One region of the Paenibacillus sp. FA6 genome, then DNA from elsewhere that is predicted to be linked to it. Evidence: riboswitches for the same ligand, from Rfam matches in the RefSeq annotation. Region 1 holds a riboswitch; the other holds the start of a gene.
What was found. Region 1 has a riboswitch for FMN ahead of ACP8HI_RS02200 (DMT family transporter). Riboswitches for the same ligand answer to the same signal wherever they lie in the genome.

Region 1 (8,292 bases):
TTTGTTTCGTTAACAAGTTAACAAAACGTACATATAAAAGAATGTTCATTCTAACTTACAAATTCGTTCGTTATCTAGTTTTCAAGGATCAAAGTCATTTCTACAAGAGAAATAACATGTTTGAAAGATTGCTCTTTCAAAACTGACAACGAGTGAGTGTGCGACTTTACATTGTAAAGTCTTACGGTGACCATAGTCACCGTGTTCGAATGTTTCCGTCTCAGGAAACGATTCTCCATAGAAAGGAGGTGATCCAGCCGCACCTTCCGATACGGCTACCTTGTTACGACTTCACCCCAATCATCTACCCCACCTTCGGCGGCTGGCTCCCTTGCGGGTTACCCCACCGACTTCGGGTGTTGTAAACTCTCGTGGTGTGACGGGCGGTGTGTACAAGACCCGGGAACGTATTCACCGCGGCATGCTGATCCGCGATTACTAGCAATTCCGACTTCATGCAGGCGGGTTGCAGCCTGCAATCCGAACTGAGACCGGCTTTGTTGGGATTGGCTCCATCTCGCGATTTCGCAGCCCGTTGTACCGGCCATTGTAGTACGTGTGTAGCCCAGGTCATAAGGGGCATGATGATTTGACGTCATCCCCACCTTCCTCCGGTTTGTCACCGGCAGTCTATCTAGAGTGCCCACCATAATGTGCTGGCAACTAAATATAAGGGTTGCGCTCGTTGCGGGACTTAACCCAACATCTCACGACACGAGCTGACGACAACCATGCACCACCTGTCTCCTCTGTCCCGAAGGCCGCCACTATCTCTAGTGGATTCAGAGGGATGTCAAGACCTGGTAAGGTTCTTCGCGTTGCTTCGAATTAAACCACATACTCCACTGCTTGTGCGGGTCCCCGTCAATTCCTTTGAGTTTCAGTCTTGCGACCGTACTCCCCAGGCGGAGTGCTTAATGTGTTAACTTCGGCACCAAGGGTATCGAAACCCCTAACACCTAGCACTCATCGTTTACGGCGTGGACTACCAGGGTATCTAATCCTGTTTGCTACCCACGCTTTCGCGCCTCAGCGTCAGTTACAGCCCAGAGAGTCGCCTTCGCCACTGGTGTTCCTCCACATATCTACGCATTTCACCGCTACACGTGGAATTCCACTCTCCTCTTCTGTACTCAAGTCACCCAGTTTTCAGTGCGACCCAGGGTTGAGCCCTGGAATTAAACACCAAACTTAAATGACCGCCTGCGCGCGCTTTACGCCCAATAATTCCGGACAACGCTTGCCCCCTACGTATTACCGCGGCTGCTGGCACGTAGTTAGCCGGGGCTTTCTTCTCAGGTACCGTCACCTTGAGAGCAGTTACTCTCCCAAGTGTTCTTCCCTGGCAACAGAGCTTTACGATCCGAAAACCTTCATCACTCACGCGGCGTTGCTCCGTCAGACTTTCGTCCATTGCGGAAGATTCCCTACTGCTGCCTCCCGTAGGAGTCTGGGCCGTGTCTCAGTCCCAGTGTGGCCGTTCACCCTCTCAGGTCGGCTACGCATCGTCGCCTTGGTGAGCCATTACCTCACCAACTAGCTAATGCGCCGCAGGTCCATCTATAAGTGGCAGATTACTCCGCCTTTCAGTATCTCTTCATGTGAAGAAATAAGTTATCCGGTATTAGCTACCGTTTCCGATAGTTATCCCAGTCTTACAGGCAGGTTACCTACGTGTTACTCACCCGTCCGCCGCTGAAATCTCAGAAGTGCAAGCACTTCTGAAATCTCCGCTCGACTTGCATGTATTAGGCACGCCGCCAGCGTTCGTCCTGAGCCAGGATCAAACTCTCCAAGTTAATGAAAAGAGCGATTATGCTCATTATGAAACATACTGACGAGAATTATTCATTCTCAATCCAAATGATTTCTCATTTGTTTGTTCTCACTTTCGTGAAAACCACTCACTCGTTGTTCAGTTTTCAAAGATCAATTTCTCTTTCGTTAATCACCAGTGTGTCTCGGTGACAACTTTTATATCATATCGCATCCGGTTTAATAATGCAAGTCTTTTTTTAATGTCTTTGTTAGACATTTTTTATTTTCTCGCTGACCGGATTTATAATATAACATGCCATCCTCTATCAGCGCAAGTCATATTTTTTTACAATTTAAAGATTCAATATAAACAAAACAATCTCTCTGCCCCACAGTTTCTATGGTTGCAAAGAGATATGGTTTAGTCGTTAAACAAGCGTCGTCTCACCATCTTGTCTAGAGATTGCAAACAGAGCTACCCAGATCAGAATAAAACCAATCAGTTGTGGTTGCGTGATCACCTCTCGGAATGCAATCCAATTAATCAGCACGCCTACCATCGGGAAACTTAACTCTGCCAATGTCGCAACCGACGCTTTCGTAGTCGTTAACCCCTTATAGTAAACCAGGAGACTGAGCAGACCAGGTAATAGAGCTTGACCCACCAGATTCAAAGATACCCATACCATAGCAGTCGATCCGATTGGTAAACTCCACACTCCTCCTTCACCCCAAGTAATAAAGAGTAGCAAAGGCAATGCCAGTATGAACCTTAAGGAAGTGACAGTCTCATACTTCATCTGGCCAACCATTAAACGCCCCATCACAGTCGATCCGCCCCATAGAGCAGCAGCGCCTAGCGAAAACAAGCTACCTACTTTAACAAAATCATTCCAATGACCTACTGGTACTGCAAATCCAAATGTGAGCAAATAAGTACCGATTATCGCTAAAAGAAACAGTTTGGAGAAATTCTTTGGAAGTCGTTCTTTCAATAGTATTCTCGCCAAGATAATGGCAAACAACGGTTGAAGCTTTTGAAGCAACAGTACAGCATTAATGTTCCCATTAGCCAATCCCATAGTAAACAGTATCGTCGCAATGGCTGAACCGCCCCAAGATATAAACAGAAGCGCCACAACATGTCTCATCCGTAATCCACGGAGTTCGTAGCGATTCTTCCATAGCACCGGAGCAACAAACACAACAATAATCATATGTTCAAGCAATACAATCTGGGTTGAAGTAAGTGAATCTAATAAAATAATTCGAAATAGAGGATCCACTCCCCATAGAGCTGCTCCCAATACTACTAGCCAAAACCCACTCTTTGAAGGCTTTTCTCTTACAGATGCAACAGGCTTCACACTCTCCACTACATTGTCCACTCTCTCTGTCCCCTTACTCTGAATATGGGGTCTTACAAAAGAAAACCCCCGCATTCGATAGTTATCGACATTTACGGGGGCTGATCAAATAAGCTTGTGCGCACAAGTAGAAACGGCTATGCCGTCCTTTTTCAAAGACGGCACCCGTTTCAGCGGAAATATAAGGAATAGAGTATCAAGTGAAACTTATACTTTCTTATATTTTCAAAAAACACGTCATGCATTTGCTTGATCTTCTCCCATCCGGACTTTACCGTCGGCCTTGGAATCACACCAAGTCAGTCGCCACCATCTTCATGATGACGAGTCGCGGGCTAGAAGTTCATCATAAACAGGAACTCTCACCGCCGGTTAGGAATTTCACCTACCCCGAAGATCCATATTCAATTTGTAAAATGCTATATCCTCTATTAAAATACTCACAATGAGATTAGTCAATGATTTATTTCTGCAAACTACTTTATTCTTACATTTCATGAATCCATTACCTCTAGCATGCATTTTCAATAGAATAAAAAAAGTTGACGCCACACTGCAACCTTTTACAAGTATTCTCCATCTATATAAGTAGAGGTGATATAAAATGAATAAACAAAAATCTAAATTCAATGTTACAAAGTTAGCTATCATTTGTAGTGTCCTGGCAACATCGCTATCACTTGGTAGTTCAGCACTTGCTTTCTCCGATCTGTCAGGTGATCCGGCTGAAGCAAAAATCAATTCTCTAAGAAATTCAAATATCATTAATGGTATTAGTACTGAACTATTCGCTCCCAAGTCCAAGGTCACATATGCTCAGGGACTTCAGTTCCTAATCAACGCCTTCAACTTACAGTTGGATAACCATCCATCTAAGGCAAGTGACCACTTCGACAAAGTAGCTGATGACGCATGGTATGCCAAGGCATTCCTTATTGCTCATGACAATGGCCTTGCTGTAGATAAGACAGTTAATCCTAGCGACACAATAACTCGAGCACAATTTGCACACTTAGTTAACCAATCTCTTTTGACGAAAGGTAACTTTCCAGTAACTTTAATGTACGTCCATATCTCAGATGGGGAGAATCTTTCATCAGAAGTTTCGAACAGCCTACAGACGCTACTTAATACGGGGATTATTACTTTAAGCGAAAATAATGGTTTCCGGCCAAACGATGGAATAACTCGCTCTGAAGCAGCTATCATGATTTATAATTCATCTGAATTTGCTAAAAAAATTGTACCCGAGCAAAAAGTCATTGCGCCTAAAAAGACCTACAAGACCAGCATTTCTATTGAGAAAGTAACCCAGGACGTGAACAAGGTATCGCTCACAGTGCATGATCTTCCTAATCCAGGATACTCGGCCTCCATTGAACGAATAGAATTTGGCCCTGATCTAACAGCAACCGTGTACTATGTTATTAATAATCCAGACCCTGACCTTATGTATACTCAGGTTATTTCTAAATCTACGGCTGTCACTTACTTATCTGCGAAATATAAGGCAGTGGCACAATACGAAGCAACTTCTATTGATCAGTCCGATCCTTCCTCATTAATGCTTCCTTTCGGAGAAGCACCGAACACGTCAAATACACCCTCTAATCCTGAGGATCTCATCGCGAAGTAAATAAAGCTTCAATAGAAAACAAGGCTCCCCTAGAAGATTCCAGGGAGCCTTGTTTTCTATGTTTAAATATTATTCCATTCGTCCTGCATCAATTCAGACTACGTACTCACGATACTTCTCAACATCCATCGCTCTGCATTCGAGTGTCAATCGTGTACCCTCATGATCATATTCAGTAGAGATCACATGTGCATGTTCATTTAAATAGGAAACCACTTGCCCTTGATCAAAAGGAATCAGCATCACACACTGTATATAATCTTTAAAGATATGTGATCTAATCAAGTCCACAAGTTCGGATATACCCACTCTCGGCTTCGCCGCAAGGTAAATACTATCACCATCTACTACTGGAATTTCACAATCGACCACATCACATTTATTGTACGCAAGGATCGTTTCAATATTTGTAATACCGATCTCTTCTAATGTATGTTCTGTAATATTCATCAACTGCTCATACTTAGCGTTAGAATAATCAATCACATGAATCAACAGATCGGCTTCTGCCACTTCTTCAAGCGTAGATCGAAACGCCTTGATAAGATGATGAGGAAGTTTACTTACAAATCCGACCGTGTCTGTCAGTAGAAAGGACTTATTATCTTCGAGATGTATATTACGAACCGAGGTTTCCAGTGTCGCGAACAACATATCCTTCTCAAACACCAACTTGTTACCGGATGGACTGAACGACTCTACCAAAGCATTCATGATCGTTGATTTCCCTGCGTTTGTGTAGCCAACTAGTGATACGACTGGAAGCTTATTTCTTTGGCGCTGCTTGCGTTGGGTTTGGCGTTGAGATACGAGTGTCTCCAGTTCTTTGTTCAAAGCGCTGATTTTATCCTCTATTCTACGACGATCAAGCTCAAGCTTCGTCTCCCCAACACCTTTATTCTTGGTACCAACACCTCCACCTTGCCGGCCCAAGGATTCACGCAAACCGATTAATCTAGGAAGCATATACTGCAGTTGGGCTACCTCCACTTGAAGTTGAGCTTCCCTTGTCTTTGCCCGCTTCTCAAATATATCTAGGATTAGAATAGTCCGATCAATCACCTTACATTGTAAGTCTGCTTCCAGATTACGAATTTGGGAGGGAGACAATTCATCGTTAAAAATAACCATGTTTGCTTCCTGCTCCTCATACAATGCTCTGAGGTCCTGTACTTTCCCTTTTCCAATATAGTGAGTTTTATTCACTTTCTCTAAGTTTTGTGTCAGCTGTTCTACAACTTCTACATGACAAGCCGAAGCCAAGTTCCCTAGTTCCTCCATAGAGTATTCGAAATCCTCTTGATGCTTCACATTGACACCTACCAGGATCGCTCGCTGTTGCAATTCTTCCATTAATTTAATCTCCTTTAAGTTCATAATAAAAAACCTCAGGCTAATCTCCTGTGGTTAAGCGAACGGGATATATCCATCTTTACCTAAAAGATGACCTTTCATATATGTATACACAAAAATGAAAGATCCTTCGGTCTAATAAGCCATGGTATGGATGATTGTAGGGGTAATTATCCATAAATACAACAAAAAGAGGGCGGGGTCGCCCTCCTCTTTATTGATGCGATTATTCGCAATAAATGGAGTTCTCTAGAAATATACAGACCAATCCCGTTCGCCCTGCACAGTAGCAGAGCCTTTGCACTATTCAATTAGTGGTACAAAGGTTGAAAACGGATTGTATCATTCATCTCTTCGAGAACCCTCCGATCATTATAGTTACTTCCATATTAACACAGATGCACCCATCTCTCAATCTAGATAAAGATAAACGGCTACGCCGTCCTTCGCTTATGCGAAGAAGGACCGTTTGTCCAAAAATATAGGAGATAAAAGTAACGAAAACTTATACTTTCCTATATTTCAAGCAGAGACGACTATGTCGTCCTTTTTCAAGGAGTTTATGCTTTTGATGCTAGCGATACTTCATATCACTTTTAGGTATCCATTGGCCCCATCATGTGCCATTTACAATATTCCTAATCGATTGCTCTTCATATCTGTAATCAAATAATCCTCTATATGTGAATTGGATGCATGATGAATTGAGTTTAATTGATCGGTTAATTCCATGAACCATTGTTCATCTTTAGCCAATAATGCGATATCGATTAGATTCTTTAATTGCTCACTATTATCTAAGGAACTCTCTTGGAGCTTTTTCACACCTTGATTACGTACATCAATAGTTGTACCAATCACCGTTTCGTGATCCGAGGCAATCACATGTATTCCCATAGTGCCAGCTAACAAATTTATTGAATCGATAAAACCATGTATTAATTCGCCTTGATTTGTATTTCCCTTGACCCAATCACCTATTTCAATACTCATTACAAATCACCACCATTTAAGTTAGTTTGAGAATAATATCTATTTAATAACTTTTCGAAAGCTATACTGTAACTATAATTGTTTCAGTAATGATTGTCAAATTGCTTTTATTAAAGAAACGCCTTCCGCCTCCACCATTCACTATTAGGTGTAATAAGTACAACTACATTCAACCCAATCCCTCTGAAGCTAACTTTAGTTGCATGGAGTACATCTAAATTACTGGAAATTCCACTTTTCAGCGTTATCGCCATTTTTAACTGTTGTTTTTACAACTAATTCTCTCTTCCCCTACTTTTCCTGCTAATTAAAAGTACTTTATGCATCTATTCTAGCCTCACCTTCACTACCTTCATGCGCGAAGCATTGTTCGTCACACTAACATCCCCACTCTATGCCTATTCCACTGAATTACATCCGCAATTTATGATCTTTCATGGAATATGGATCGAATTTGGTGGGTGTCGTATCGGCTATTCAAGTGATTTCAACACCTTATATAGACTTTCAATAATCATAAAGGGTAGAGCGGGAAGTCCTCCAAAAAGCTTATACTTTCTATTATGTTAAAAAACCTCCCGCTAAGGGAGATTTAATACGATTATATCTAGCTTCCTCTATTATGGTTGGTAAGGAGGAAGTTCCATTACTTTAAACTTTCCATCGACTTTTTTCACGGTATAAGTAAACTCTTTATCTTTTATCGTATCGACTTCCCTGGTTACGAATGCTGATCCATCTTCATTTAGATAATTAACCTCAAATATATATTCTTCTTTATTTACTTCTTTTTGTTCTAACATTTCGTTAAGAGAGATTCTAGGTACTAACCCTTGCACGACATAAGCTTCAAATAAGTTCTTCTTATCTTCTAGATCTAATTCAGGCAAGAATCCTCCCAAAAAACTTCCTATCCACTCATAGCTACCACCGTATAATTCAAATAACGCTCCAGCATCTTGATCTGCTATGGCATCCGTATACTGTCGTAATGTTACTTCCGCTTCCACTTTCCCTGAGTACTCTTGTGTATTATTACTACATCCAACAACAACAACCAACATCAACCAAATTAAGCTTGTAAATAAAAGCTTTCTCAACCCATCCACCTCTTCCAATTTATAGGTCTCTATCTAGCGTGCACTATACTGTATAGACGTCTCTCACATGATTAAGTTACAGATA
Region 2 (8,292 bases), 2.1 Mb from region 1:
TAGGTGGTTTAGGAAGCAATAATTTACTCTTAATAGATAGTAACGTTGCTGCCATCACAAGAAACTCACTCGTAACTTCCAGCTCAAGTTCCTGCATACTCAGCAAATAACTCATATACTGCTCTGTAATCTCTGTGACGGGGATATCCTGGATGTTGATTTCCGCTTTATCAATCAAATGTAGAAGCAAATCCAGCGGACCTTCAAATGTTTCCAGCTTATATAATACAGACATGATATATTCCTCCCGCCAACCATAATCAAAAATATAGTACCCTTTATTTAAAGGGTACTATATTAAATAAGCACTATTTAAACAGTTTCGTCAAGTTTGCCATTTCAATAGCAGAGATCGCTGAGTCATATCCTTTGTTACCCGCTTTCGTTCCCGCACGTTCAATGGCCTGTTCAATATTCTCAGTAGTAACGACTCCGAATATCGTTGGAATACCACTCTTCAAGTTAATAGCTGCTACGCCTTTTGCTACCTCATTACATACAATGTCATAATGCGATGTTGATCCACGAATTACTGTACCTAATGTAATGACAGCATCGTATTTTCCGCTATCCGCCATTTTTTGAGCAATAAGTGGAATCTCGAACACACCCGGTACCCATGCAACATCAATCTCATTATCTTGTACTCCATGTCTCTTCAATGCATCAAGAGCTCCATTAAGCAGCTTACTTGTTATGAATTCATTGAAACGACCTACAACTATACCATATTTCAATCCCTCGGATACTAAATTACCTTCGAAATAATGTGCCATAATAACTCATCTTCCCCTCAAATTATATTATATAGGTTGTTCACAAAGTCGACTTTGTGAACTCTCAATTATAGTTTTAAATCTTCATCTTGCTCAATATCATCGAATTTCATTAGATGACCCATTTTTGCTTGCTTCGTATGCAAATAATGTGTGTTATCTTCATTCTCTTCCATTTGAATAGGAACCCGCTCCACGACTTCGAGCCCGTACCCTTCTAATCCTTTTATTTTACGAGGATTATTAGTAAGGAGCCTGATCTGACGTACACCTAGATCCTTCAGAATCTGTGCACCAATGCCATAATCTCTTAGATCAGCTGGGAAACCTAACTTCAGATTAGCATCAACTGTGTCCAAACCTTCCTCTTGCAGTTTATAAGCTTTCAATTTGTTAAGCAGACCAATACCTCGACCTTCCTGACGCATATAGAGCAGAACACCACTACCTTCTGCTTCTATTTGGCGAAGTGCTGCCGCAAACTGTGGTCCACAGTCGCAACGATGAGAGTGAAATACATCTCCCGTCAAGCATTCGGAATGAACACGCACAAGTACGGGCTTATTCGGGTCAATCTCACCCTTAACCAATGCAAGATGCTCTTTGTCATCCACTTCGTTGGTATATGCAATCGCCTGGAATTCACCGAAATCCGTTGGCATGCGCACCGAAACTTCACGATTAACTAATCTTTCCTTATCATTACGATAATGAATCAATTCCTTGATATTAATAAGCTTCAAGTCCTGTTCACGAGCGATCGTAACCAGATCTGGCAGTCTTGCCATCGTACCATCTTCCTTAATAATCTCGCAGATGACAGCTGCGGGATATGAGCCACACATACGAGCCAAATCTACTGCTGCCTCCGTATGGCCTGCACGACGAAGAATACCACCCTTTTTAGCGATCAATGGGAACATATGTCCCGGTCTGCGGAAATCTTCTCTAGTTGCATTGGGGTCCATGATTGCCTTCACCGTTAATGAACGCTCATTAGCAGATATTCCCGTTGTAGTATCTTTATGGTCAATAGATACCGTAAAAGCAGTACCATGGTTATCCGTATTGTGTTCAACCATCGGTCTCAAATCCAATTCATCGGCACGTTCTTGAGTGATAGGCAAGCATACCAATCCACGGCCCTGACTAATCATGAAATTGATTACTTCCGGGGTTGCCTTTTCAGCGAGGGCAATGAAATCCCCTTCATTCTCACGGTCTTCATCATCTACGACGATAATGACCTTTCCACGCATCAGATCATATATGGCTTCTTCAATTGGATCAAAAATAATATCATTCTCCATCATCATTTCCTCCTAAAATTACACAAATCCATTTCGAGCTAAGGATTCCATGTTTATTCCTGCGTGTTCACTCTCATCTTGCTGTCCTGAAGATTTATAATGAAGCAAATGATCCACGTATTTACCAAGCACATCACATTCAATATTCACAGTATCACCAGCACGCTTATGATGCAGAACGGTCTGAGCCAACGTGTGCGGAATGATCGATACCTGAAATGTATTTCCACTCGTATGGATAACCGTGAGACTAATGCCATCAAGCGTTATCGAACCCTTAGGGATAATAAATTTAAGAATATTTGAACTTGCTGGTGTAATCTCATACACAACTGCATTCTGATTCTTGGTCACATGATGAATTGTCCCAATACCATCAACATGCCCCTGAACGATATGTCCACCAAAGCGTCCATTAGCTATCATCGCACGCTCTAAATTCACCTTGCTTCCCATCTGGAGATCTTTCAGGTTACTATTACGATATGTTTCAGGCATAACATCTACGGCAAATGATTGACTATCAATAGATGTTGCTGTAAGACATACCCCATTCACAGATACACTATCTCCGATCTTCAAATCGTCCATAATGATGGAAGCCGTAATATGCAGTACCATTGCTTCTCCACTTCGCGTAATTCCTCGAAGCGTACCTATCTCCTCAACTAACCCCGTAAACATGATATAACCTCCTTTCCAACAGATTAGGACCACACGGGTATGCCACTAATACACAGATTATCTCCCAGTTGCTCCACTTCCATTGATTCTAATCTAACAGCATCCTTCATCGATTCGCTTCCCTCAAAAGAGAAACTACTAGGGGAGTTCAAGCCTCCTACAATTTTGGGCGCTAAATAAAGTATAATTCGATCAACTAATTTAGCCTCTAGCATGGCACCATTCAAGGTTCCTCCTCCTTCAAGAAGAATTGAAGCTATCTGCATTGCACCAAGTTCCGCCATGGCTATAGATAGATCTACTCGCGGACCTTCACCACAAACAAGTACAATAACACCCGCTTGCTTAAGACGTTCTGCCTTCACAACATCCATCTGCTCTGTAGTTAATATGATACTTTGTGCTAATCCATCGTTTACAATATTAGATTCCAATGGCGTGCGTAACTGTGAATCTACAATAATACGTATCGGATTCAACCCTCCCGTTGCCAGGCGTGTTGTCAAATGTGGATTGTCCATTATAACCGTCTCTACCCCAACCATGATGCCTTGATGACGATGACGGAGTGTATGTACCTGTTCACGCGAAGCTTCGTTGGAAATCCATTTGCTATCTCCTGTTTTGGAGGCAATCCTACCGTCCAACGTGCTAGCAGTCTTCAAGGTAACGAATGGAATCCTTGTTGTAATATATTTAATGAATTTCTCATTTAGTTTCAATGCTCGATCTTGAAGTAATCCGACTTCAACCTCAATCCCTTGCTCACGCAGCATAGCGATCCCTTTGCCAGCCACCTGTGCATTTGGGTCTTGAGTAGCTACCACGACGCGTCGGACACCATCTCGAATCAAACGCTCACTACAGGGCGGTGTTGCTCCATAATGGCTACAAGGTTCCAGGGTAACATAGACGGTACTCCCTAATGCCTTCTCGCCAGCCATATTCAATGCATGGACCTCTGCATGTGGGGTTCCCAGCTCCAAATGCGTTCCTAAACCAGCCAGGACCCCGTCCTTTACGACGACGCAACCTACGACAGGATTAATACGAGTCTGTCCTTGAGCTCGTTCTGCCATATCTAGTGCGAGCGACATGTAGAACTCATCATTCATAATTTCCACTGTATACTTCACCCCATCCTTCTATACACCATGCTGACATAGATGAATTGCAAAAAATCAAAAATACCCCGCAACAGATGATATCCATTCATCCGATACAGGGCTTGGTTATGAGAGTAATGTAGAGTACACAAAAATAAAGCAACGGAATCATTCAACAAATAATCCACACATGACAAATAACATCATTGTGTATATATTGTGAAATCAGTCACGTACATCGGTGCCTTATTTATTATGTTACCGTACGCGATCACTTAAGTGAATTGCGCAAGTTGCTCTCCTTCTCCCATCCAGACTATACTGTCGGTCCTAGATTCACACTAGGTCAACCATATGCTACGTACATCAGCGTATGGGTCACGGACTAAGCCATATCATATTCATTGGTATGAATTATAATAAGGCAACACCGCCGGTAGGGAATTTCACCCAACCCCGAAGGATAAATCAATATGAAATTGTATTTATGTACGAATTTTACCATCAACAAAATAAAAATACAAGAGTATCACTATATTTATTATAGCAAGTTACAATTGAACCGCAAAGTGAAATGACATTCTTGATCCCGTTTCAAACCTTTCATCACGCTGTTGTAATACTGTATCTTCACTTCCCTCGATACCCTTGCGGTGTCATTCCTTCCTGCTTCTTGAATACTTTGCTGAAATATTTGACGTCCCGGAAGCCGACCATTTCTGAGATTTGTGAGATTTTGAAATGCGGATTCTCTAATAGTAGCTTGGCCTTATCAATCCGATACTTAGCGATATAGTCTGAGAAGTTGATGCCCTGCTCCTGCTTGAATTTACGTGAAATGTATTCACGGCTAACTGAGAAGTGTCGCGCAACCTCCTGTAAGGATAGGTCGGACATGTAGTGTTTCTCGATGTACTTAACGATCTGGCTCATCGTCTTAAACTCGCTACCTTGCCAAGAAAGCAACTCTTGAGACAGGCGTAGCATGAAGTCGTACGACCAATCGCGCCAGGCAAACAGGGAGAAGGAGTAACCGTTCGTGAAGGGCGCAGGATGTAGCACATCGGAGCTCTCGAACGCAGTAATAGCATTCTCTGCATCATCACCGACATTCTCACGGAGCAGTTGAGAACGAAACAGTAGCGCATCAGCTTTCCATAAGGATAACATTTCCGGGGTAACGATACCGCTGCGGCTTAACTCTTCGATCCAGCGTTTGGAGGTCGCTTGCAACTGCACGGGTTGCCCACTCATCACAGACGTCTTCCAATCATCGCTCATATTCGAAAACGAGCCTTTAGAGGGAGTAATGTCTGTATTATTACTGTGCACATAATCCTCAGGCTTCAATAGATTGCGGTGGCGTAGCGCTGCATCCGCCTCTTCGTATTGAATGGGAAGGCTCTGTGGTAGCAGGCCTGCATTGCCTACCCCCCAATGTACTCGGCGCTGCAAAGTATAGTAAATCCCTTGATTGATGTCTACGATAAGCTCAGTGGCGGCCTCGGAATTCTCCCATAAAATGATGGCAATCTCAGCCGGAGCACCCCAATAACGAAAGGCGACACCCCGCTTCCCATTCTTCATAAATTCATTACAGATGTTCACGATAGCATAGTGTAGGAGATCGCTATCATTGCCGAATCGCTTAAATAAAGGACCATCTCCTGTATCCATTTGTAGCAGCATGAGACGCCCTGAAACTACACTTTCCGGCACGACTCCCTCCAGACGCAATCTACGGAGTGATGCCTCAGCAGTTATAGGCTCATCAATCAAGGAAGAGAGCAGGCGCTCACCGTAAATTGGTTTGAACTCATTCAGCTGTATATTTTGCTGCTGCTGGGTATTACGCCCCTGCTCCTCCTGATTCCAGCTCGTGACTGCTTTGGAAACCGCCGCATTGATCGCTTCCGGATCTATCGGCTTAAGGATATAATCAATTCCGCCGTGGCGAACGGTATGCCTAACGAAATCAAAATCATCATGCCCACTGACAACAATGAACTTGACACTCACGGCAAATTCGCTTACCCACGCCATTAGCTCTAGACCATTTCCCGCCTCCATCATCATATCCATAATAACGATAGCGGGCCTCATTATACGGATACGTTCGATCGCTTCCGTGCCACTCTCAGCTTCTTCAATTTCATCAATACCATGACGCTCCCAATCTACGAGCAGGCGTACTGCTTTTCTAACCCGAGCTTCATCATCTACAATTAATGCCCTCACTTATACTTCACGCTCCGATTCAGACTGTAATCTCAAACTAATGCGAATTCCAACGGGCTTGATATTATCCACAATGATAACTGCATCAGGACCGCATACCATCCGCAGTCGTGTCAGTACATTTACTAATCCAATTCCCGAAGAATCAGAAGCTTCTCTTACCGCATCACCCTGAACAACCGTATAAATACTTCCGGAGCTTTGAAGCTGCCACTTCAACGTTTCAAGACGGGATGCAGATATTGAGGCCCCATTGTTTTCAATGTCTATTTGTACCTGTCCGTCTGCCAGTCCTTTAGCTGTAAGCAATAATAAACCGTCCGATCGTGTACGGTCCATACCGTGCTTGAAATAATTCTCCACAATGGGCTGTAATATCATTTTCGGCATTGGTGTCCGTAGTAAAGAGTCCTCTACATCGTAACGGAAACTGAATTTGTTTTCAAACCGCTCCTTTTGAAGCTCAACATAAGCTTTGACATGCTCCAACTCATCCTTCAACATCACTGTTTTATCATCATTATGCATACTGTAATGCATCATTTTCCCTAGGGAAGATAGCAGTGCATAAATGCGTGGAACGTTCAATTCAAGAGCAAGTGTACCGATAATTTGTAATGTATTATTTAAAAAATGGGGATTAATCTGTGCTTGAAGCGCCCTTAGTTGATTGGTTTTGTTGGATAACTCCAACTTGTACTCCCTTAAGATCAAGTTGTTGATCGTGTTCATCATACTGCCAAATTGGGTCATCACCTGGCCAATTTCATCGTTACTAACCTGTTGGATATCAATATTCATTTTACCAGTCTGTACCTCTTTAATATAACGACTGAGCTGTTTAATCGGAGCCGTTATTTTGATAGAAATCACAATGGAAGCAGCTACAATAATGACAAGGGAAATTCCCAAAAGTAGAAGATTGATAGCTACCGCTTTATTAGCTTCACGGATGAGATATGGCACAGGGATCTGTTTCACCAAAGTCCAATCCGCCCCAGCTTTTTTCAAATTCTGATAAATAAATATGGCATTGTCACTTTTGAAATTCCCTGTGCTCTCCTCCGTACCTGCAATATGATTCGTATACCACTCCTCCGTCATGGGCGATCCCAGTTGTTCTGTATTATCGCTATAAACGATACTTCCATTAGCATCAATAATATATATATTTTCGCGTTCCTTGTGGTATAGCTGCTCTATAATATCGGTTAATGCAGACAACTTCACATCTATGGATAAATAACCGATTGCTTCAATTGAGGGGATCTCCTCGATTCTACGATGTAGCGTAAATACGGGCTCAGACGGATAGTTAGCCTGAATTTTCCCAAGACCATAAGTGTGGCTCATATGTGTCTTTTGTACGAAAGTACTTTGGGATCCCTCGATGACAGCTCCTGAAAAAGCATCCACATCCATATTTCTTTTTGGAGTATTCAAGGTAACAAGCGTTGCTTTTCGACTTTTGCTCTCATATAAGTAGACCTGATAAATATCCGGAATGGACGTAGAGATATAAGATAATCCCGCATACATACGGGAACTACTCTGAGCGTCTTCATAACCACTCTGCAATAGTCTGAAGAACTCCGTATTAGAGTACACAGTGGTCGAAGTCCGGTTCAAGTCCTGCAGCAGAGCACTAAGATTCCTTTGCCCTTGATACAGTAGATTAGCATTCTCATCTATGGACCGTGAAATGAGCGATTTCGTCGTATACGAATAGGTAATAAGCATTGTAGTCACTATAGGGATCGTAACAGCAATTAACATAAATACAATCAGTTTCGTACGTATTCTATTCCATTTCATCGTGATACACCTCTTCCGATCAATAAATTACACCTTTGAGTTCACCTGCGTAGGTGTTTAACCCTCTCCATAAGCCGCATAATAAAAATATAACAGTTCTCCAGTAGAAAGAAAGAGGTGTGCAGGATGAACAACAACAAGCTGTCCAAGTGGGGACCACAATTGATATTTGTAGGTCCGGTTCTCATATTTTTTACTTTAATTATGATTATTCCATTTCTGCTTGGCATGTACTACTCGTTCACAGATTGGAACGGGGTAGCAAATACAGTTGAATGGGTAGGCTTTGAGAACTTCAAACAAATCTTTACGAATGATCCTGATTTCTGGAAATCCTTCGGGTTTACCGCTCGCTTCACCATT

Region 2: it holds a riboswitch for FMN, as region 1 does, so the genes downstream of both, ribD (bifunctional diaminohydroxyphosphoribosylaminopyrimidine deaminase/5-amino-6-(5-phosphoribosylamino)uracil reductase RibD) here and ACP8HI_RS02200 (DMT family transporter) in region 1, are expected to answer to the same signal.

What each region holds. Positions count from the first base shown of each region.
Region 1 is NZ_CP188820.1:483,725-492,016, reverse strand. It holds rRNA gene ACP8HI_RS02205 (16S ribosomal RNA) at 242-1,799, opposite strand; gene ACP8HI_RS02200 (DMT family transporter) at 2,187-3,146, opposite strand; FMN riboswitch at 3,374-3,527, opposite strand; gene ACP8HI_RS02195 (S-layer homology domain-containing protein) at 3,730-4,761, shown strand; gene hflX (GTPase HflX) at 4,855-6,114, opposite strand; gene ACP8HI_RS02185 (IDEAL domain-containing protein) at 6,742-7,107, opposite strand; gene ACP8HI_RS02180 (hypothetical protein) at 7,218-7,361, opposite strand; gene ACP8HI_RS02175 (hypothetical protein) at 7,728-8,207, opposite strand.
Region 2 is NZ_CP188820.1:2,569,928-2,578,219, forward strand. It holds gene ACP8HI_RS12085 (segregation and condensation protein A) at 1-235, opposite strand, end outside; gene ribH (6,7-dimethyl-8-ribityllumazine synthase) at 309-776, opposite strand; gene ACP8HI_RS12095 (bifunctional 3,4-dihydroxy-2-butanone-4-phosphate synthase/GTP cyclohydrolase II) at 845-2,086, opposite strand; gene ACP8HI_RS12100 (riboflavin synthase) at 2,105-2,770, opposite strand; gene ribD (bifunctional diaminohydroxyphosphoribosylaminopyrimidine deaminase/5-amino-6-(5-phosphoribosylamino)uracil reductase RibD) at 2,794-3,894, opposite strand; FMN riboswitch at 4,172-4,344, opposite strand; gene ACP8HI_RS12110 (response regulator transcription factor) at 4,507-6,114, opposite strand; gene ACP8HI_RS12115 (cache domain-containing sensor histidine kinase) at 6,115-7,929, opposite strand; gene ACP8HI_RS12120 (carbohydrate ABC transporter permease) at 8,056-8,292, shown strand, end outside.